DNA from 2 places in the Rufibacter sp. DG15C genome. Region 1 is predicted to be linked to the other one. Evidence: riboswitches for the same ligand, from Rfam matches in the RefSeq annotation. Region 1 holds a riboswitch; the other holds the start of a gene.
The links. Region 1 has a riboswitch for S-adenosylmethionine ahead of metH (methionine synthase). Riboswitches for the same ligand answer to the same signal wherever they lie in the genome.
Positions count from the first base shown of each region.

Region 2: it holds a riboswitch for S-adenosylmethionine, as region 1 does, so the genes downstream of both, TH61_RS16695 (O-acetylhomoserine aminocarboxypropyltransferase/cysteine synthase family protein) here and metH (methionine synthase) in region 1, are expected to answer to the same signal.

Region 1 is NZ_CP010776.1:766,954-770,364, reverse strand. It holds gene metH (methionine synthase) at 1-1,889, opposite strand, end outside; SAM riboswitch class I at 1,973-2,081, opposite strand; gene TH61_RS03205 (cyclopropane-fatty-acyl-phospholipid synthase family protein) at 3,070-3,411, opposite strand, start outside.
Region 2 is NZ_CP010776.1:3,896,652-3,900,062, reverse strand. It holds gene TH61_RS16710 (ribonuclease Z) at 1-225, opposite strand, end outside; gene TH61_RS16705 (STAS domain-containing protein) at 243-620, opposite strand; gene TH61_RS16700 (phosphoribosylaminoimidazolesuccinocarboxamide synthase) at 689-1,624, opposite strand; SAM riboswitch class I at 1,835-1,945, shown strand; gene TH61_RS16695 (O-acetylhomoserine aminocarboxypropyltransferase/cysteine synthase family protein) at 2,222-3,411, shown strand, end outside.

The DNA.
Region 1 (3,411 bases):
AATTCCACCAGACGCTCCGTAGCATCTGGTCTTCTATTCAACAATACATCCTCAACGCGCTCTAACAGGTCCTTCGGGATTTCCTCGTAGACCTCCAGCATACCCGCATTCACAATGCCCATGTCCAGACCGGCCTTGATGGCGTGGTACAGGAAGACAGAGTGCATGGCCTCACGCACGGGGTCATTGCCCCTGAACGAGAAGGAGATGTTACTCACGCCGCCGCTCACTTTACAGCCCGGTAGGTTTTCTTTAATCCAGCGGGTGGCATTGATGAAGTCTACGGCGTAGTTGTTGTGCTCTTCCATGCCCGTGGCCACCGTCAAGATGTTGGGGTCAAAGATGATGTCCTGGGGCGGGAAGCCTACTTCTTTGGTCAGGATGTTATAAGCACGTTGGCAGATTTGGATGCGACGCTCGTAGTTGTCGGCCTGGCCTTGTTCGTCAAACGCCATCACCACCACCGCGGCTCCGTAACTGCGCACCTTGCGGGCCACTTCCTTGAATTTCTCTTCGCCTTCTTTAAGGGAGATGGAGTTGACAATAGCCTTACCCTGCACACACTTCAAACCAGCCTCAATCACGCTCCATTTAGAGGAGTCAATCATGATGGGCACGCGCGCAATGTCTGGTTCTGAGGCGATGAGGTTGAGGAAGGTGGTCATGGCGGCTTCTGAGTCCAGCAGGCCTTCGTCCATGTTCACGTCTATGATTTGGGCACCGTTCTCTACCTGTTGGCGGGCAATGGCCAGGGCTTCTTCAAACTCCCCATTTAAAATGAGGCGGGCGAATTTCTTGGAGCCGGTGACGTTGGTGCGCTCACCGATGTTGACGAAGTTGGAGCCTTCAAACACCGTTAGTGGCTCAAGGCCGGAATAGGTAGGAACGGCCGGTAATTCTGGGAGGGGACGCGGATAGAATTCCTGGGCAATCTGGGCAATGACTTTGATGTGCGGCGGCGTAGTGCCACAACAACCACCCACAATGTTCACGAAGTTGTTCTCTAAATAATCCCGTATATGCTCACCCATCTGCTCAGGCGTCTCGTCATAGGCGCCAAAAGCGTTTGGCAAACCGGCATTCGGGTACGCGCTTATTCTGAACTTAGAGGCCTTATCCAAAGACTGCAAATGCGGGCGCAACTGCTTCGCGCCCAGGGCACAGTTAAAGCCAACGCTCAACAATGTCATGTGCGACACCGAGTACAAGAACGCCTCTACCGTCTGCCCCGACAAGGTTCGGCCGCTGGCGTCTGTAATAGTGCCGGATACCATAATAGGCAGGCGCTTGCCCGTCTGCTGGCTATATTGGTCAATGGCGAACAAAGCTGCCTTGGCGTTGAGTGTGTCAAAGATGGTTTCCACCAACAGCACATCCACGCCGCCGTCTACCAAGCCTTTAATCTGCTCGGTGTAGGCGTCTACCAATTCATCAAAAGTAATAGCTCTAAATCCTGGGTTGTTCACATCAGGCGAGAGAGAGGCGGTACGGTTGGTGGGGCCCATGGCCCCGGCCACGAAGCGCGGTTTGTCTGGCGTCTTGGCGGTCCACTCATCGGCAGCCTCGCGGGCGATGCGCGCAGATTCGAAATTTAGTTCATAGACCAAATCCTCCATCTGGTAATCGGCCATGGCAATGGAGGTGCCGCTGAAGGTGTTGGTCTCGGCAATGTCTGCGCCGGCCTCAAAGTACTGGCTATGGATTTCTTTGATGATGTGCGGCTGCGTGAGGGAGAGCAAATCGTTGTTGCCCTTCACATCGGTAGGGTGGTTTTTAAAGCGCTCGCCGCGGTAATCCTCTTCTTGGAGGTTATAGCGTTGAATCATGGTGCCCATGGCACCGTCTAAGACTAAAATTCGTTTTTGTACTTCTTCCTCTATGCGCGTCATGGCTTTCTGGGTTCACCTGGGTATGGTTACGTATACAGAAAGGGCAGAGGAAAAGTGGCGGGCAGGCGTGCAGGAAATTCCGTCACTCATCTCCCCCAGCACGCTACGCGAACTGGGTAGGAAGTAGCACCCAACTGAATTGGGTTGCTAAGACATCACAGGGCCTAATCCCTCCGTCTTTCTGGATAAGTGCTACAAAGGTAGTCTGCAAACGCGCATTCTCCAAATAGTATATACTGAGTCGAGAGTCCTGAGTCTTGAGTTGGGGATTTTCGTTTTTGGGCTGTTTTCTGGAAAAGGGGCTAAAAATGAACTTTGCGTAGTGCTACTCGGAAGAGTTCTGCACATTGGGAGGTCTTGTGTATTGGCTTAGGAGGATTTTCTCTGCTCGTGTAAACACCCCCCTTCGCCCCCCTCAAGGGGGGAATCACTACTAGCAAAGGCTTCTACTACTGGCACCCATTCCAGTCTTTCCGGCGAGTCGCCTAAGCAGGTTGCCGCCTCTGAACCGAACAGCGGTCACTAGAAAGCGATACCGGTCAGCTAATTCAAGGAAGTAAATATGCAAAAGAGGCAAGCTGGTACAGCGCGAGGTGGGAAGACGGGGCCCCGCGGCCGCGAGCGCTTGGCGGATATGATGCAACGAAGGGCATAAGGGCACCGGATGAAGCGGCATTGCTCAGGCATAGCCAACGGAAGTCCATAAGGTATACAGGAGGAGAGGCAGTCTGGGTCGTTGGCGATAACACCAACAACTGCGGGATTCAGCAGAGGGAGACATCAACCAACAACCAGCAATCGACAATCAAAACCGTTTTCCGCCTAATTCCCAGAAAACAGCCCAAAAATGAAAATCTTAGAAAATGAAAAAGCCTGCGCGAGGCAGGCTTTTCAAGTAGGTTCGGGGAAGCATCAGTTGATGTGCCTCACGGTTAGTGCGCCGTCAGGAAACAAGAAAAAACCGTCCCGGTAGACATCCAAAAATGGCATAAATTGATGGCTGCCAGTAACAAGAATTTCCGCTATGTGATATTCCAAACCTACAATATCGTCTATCCCTACCGTTGGTAGGCAATCAACTATTAAGCGTTAAAATCACTTTTTTATTTTACTCTATAACAGAGAAAATATTGACAAAAACAGGGTCTGCTCCGTTTGAGATGACTTTTGCGACTGCAAGTTAACTTTTTTTGTAAGACTGCAGATAGGCATTTTTGTCGGTGCGTTGGCCTACAATCCGGAAGAAACTGATTGTTTGGTGCTTATCTTTTTTAAGGGCTCGTGCAAACGGGTCTTTTTTTTGTCCATGCTCCTCAAAGTCCTTCACATACTGCTCGCGTATGAGTTCAGCGGCGGGCAACACCTCCGCGGTGGTGACTTTGACCAAGCCGGTTTTCTCCCAAAGTTTCTGCCACCAGGGAATGGAATGGATGTAGTACCAGTAGTCCTGGTAGTCTTCCTGCAGAAAGTCGGGCACCTGGTCCAGTGTTTCAATCTCCTCCAGAAAGCACACGTCCACCAC
Region 2 (3,411 bases), 1.0 Mb from region 1:
CAGCAAACCGGGTAAGCCAAAATAATGGTCACCGTGGAGGTGACTAATGAAGATGTTACAAATGCGCTGATGCTTTACTTTGTAACGCATCAGCTGCATTTGTGTACCTTCTCCGCAATCAATCAGGTTTAATTGATTGCCAATTGCCAAAAGTTGGGCGGTATGATGTCGGTCAAAAGAGGGCGTAGCAGAAGAACTGCCAAGGATTTTTAACTCAAAGTCCAAACCGACGCCCTTTTAGACTATTCTTCTTTCTTGGTAAGATCGCTCTCAATCTCGTGTAAGAACACACGGTCAATACCTTCTTCTACCGTAGGCAAGATGTTCAACACAGACTCTAACTTAGAGATAGTGATCAACTTCATTACGTGCTCCTGCAAGCCAGTCAAGATCAATACTCCTCCAGAAGAGTTGCAAAGACGGTTAGCAATCAGGATAGAAGAAAGCCCTGATGAATCTGTATATTTTACGTTGGTAAGATCTAGGATCAAATTAGTTATACCTTCTGCGTTCAATTTCACAAACTCTGACTTCAGATCTGGCGCGATCGTGGTGTCAAGCTTCTTTTCATCTATCGTGATGACGGTATAATTCTCTTTTTTATCAATTGTGTACTTCATAAGTAACAGCAAAAAGGTTTAGAGTGCGAATCTACCAAAAATTGGTGGAATATCTGTAACAAACTAGGTTAAAAAATGTTGGCGGCAATGCTCTTCTGCAAAGCTTCCAGGTCCTGGGCGTAGGGCTGGGGGGAGAACGTTTCGCCTAGGACTTGCTCGTATAATTCAATGTAACGCTGGGATATTTCGGACACCTTCTCATCGGTCATCTCGGGCACCTGCTGGCCGTCCTTCCCTTGGAAACCTTGTTCTATCAGCCATTGACGTACAAATTCTTTAGAAAGTTGCCGTTGCGGCTGGTTGGCATCTTGTCTCTCTTGGTAACCCTCTGAGTAAAAGAACCTTGAAGAATCTGGGGTGTGTATTTCATCTATCACATAGATGACCCCGTCTGCCTTCCCGAACTCATATTTAGTGTCCACCAAAATCAAGCCTCGCTCAGCCGCCAACTCGGTGCCTTTTTGAAATAGCGCCCTGGTGTAAACTTCCAATTGTTGGTACTCTTCTTCAGAGACTATGCCTTGGCGGATGATTTCCTCTCTAGAGATGTCCTCGTCGTGGCCTTCGGCAGCTTTGGTAGTGGGGGTGATGATGGGCGCAGGCAGTCTGTCGTTCTCTTTCAAGCCTTCGGGCATAGAAACGCCGCACACCGTACGCTTGCCGGCGCTGTACTCGCGCCAGGCATGGCCGGCCAGATACCCGCGTATTACCATCTCCACTTTATAAGTCTCACATTGCTTGCCAATGGTCACGTTGGGTGCCGGATGACTGATGACCCAGTTGGGCACTACGTCTTTGGTAGCTTCCAGGAATTTGGCGGCAATCTGATTTAAGACCTGTCCTTTATAAGGAATGGCTCTGGGCAGAACCACGTCAAAGGCAGAGATGCGGTCGGTGGCCACCAGGGCCAGCTTGTCTTGAAAGTAATAGACGTCCCGCACCTTGCCCCGGTAGAAGCCGGTCTGCTGCGGAAAATGGAAATTGGTTTCTTTGAGCGCTTGCATGGCGTGGGCTTAAGGAGGCAAAGTTAGAAAAGGATGCGAAGGGGGCAAGCAGAAAAAGCGGTTTCCGTTTTTGGCCTGTTTTCCAGAAAAGAAGCCGAAAACGAAAGTGCACAAACCTGCGTAGAGAAAAAAAGAAAAAAATAGACGAATTTTTGTTTTTGTCCAATTCGTCTATACATTTGCGTCATCAAGTCAATTATTCCGGTAGTTGATTTATAAAGAAGAGTGGAGAGACAGGCTCTGTGAAGCTCTAGCAACCTACCTTGGTGTAAGGTGCTAATTCCTGAACCCAACCGCATAGTGCGCTGGGGAATATAAATTGATACAATGATGGAAAAGCAATTCCAAACCATTCGTCAAATCACAGCAGAGCACTTTCAAGTGTCCACCCAGACCCTTGTGTCTGCAATCCTCACTTTCTTGCCTAATCAGCAGCGAATGCCCGTGCTGGGTTATTGTTGCTGTTGTTGCCGCTAATCCAGCTTTTTCTCCTTCTTGTTTTCAGGGCTAACCGCGCGTAGCCAACTGGTTCTGCGCGTCCATATTTAGCCTCCTGTCTTGTTTTTGTTCAATTTTAAATTGTAACCTGGAATTCCCATGTCCTTATCCTACCATTTTGATACCCTTCAGCTACACGCTGGCCAAGAAATAGACGCTACCACCCGCTCCAGAGCGGTTCCTATCTATCAGACTACCTCTTACGTGTTTGAGAACGCGGCCCACGGCGCTAATTTGTTCGCCTTAAAGGAGTTTGGCAATATCTACACCCGCATCATGAACCCCACCACCGATGTGTTTGAGAAACGCATTGCTGCACTGGAAGGGGGCGTGGCTGCTGTAGCAGTCGGGTCTGGTCAGGCGGCCCAGTTCATTGCATTAACCAACATCCTGCAGGCCGGCGACAACTTTATTGCCTCCAGCAACCTGTACGGCGGTTCTTACAACCAATTCAAGGTGGCTTTCAAACGCCTGGGCATAGAGGTGCGCTTTACTAAAAATGACGAGCCAGCCTCTTTTGCCAAACTGGTGGATGAAAATACCAAGGCCTTCTACCTGGAGACCATTGGTAACCCGCGCTTTAACGTTCCAGACTTTGAGGCTATTGCTGCGGTGGCTCTAGGGCACAAGCTTCCATTAGTAGTTGACAACACCTTCGGCGCGGGCGGTTACCTGTTTAGGCCGCTGGAGCACGGCGCCAACGTGGTCGTGGCTTCGGCTACCAAATGGATTGGCGGGCACGGCACCAGCGTGGGCGGCGTGATTGTAGACGGTGGAAACTTCAACTGGGGTAACGGCAAGTTTCCGCAGTTCAGTGAGCCGTCAGAAGGTTACCACGGACTCAACTTCTGGGAGGTGTTCGGTGCCGACGGCCCGTTTGGGAACATTGCCTTCGCCATCAGGGCCAGAGTAGAAGGTTTGCGAGATTTCGGTCCAGCCATCAGCCCGTTTAACTCCTTCCAATTACTGCAAGGCCTGGAGACGCTCTCCCTGCGCGTGGACCGGACGGTGCAGAACGCCCTGGCCCTGGCCCAGTGGCTGGAAGAACACCCGGCCGTGGAAAGCGTGAACTATCCGGGCCTGTCTTCCAGCCCTTACCACCACTTGGCCAAACGCTACCTCAAACGCGGCTTTGGCGGGGTCTTGAGCTTCAATTTGAAGGGCGGCAAGGAAGAGGCTGAAATCTTCGTGAACAACCTGGAACTGGTGAGCCATCTGGCCAACGTAGGCGATGCCAAGACGCTCATCATCCATCCCGCCTCTACCACCCATCAACAGCTCTCAGAAGA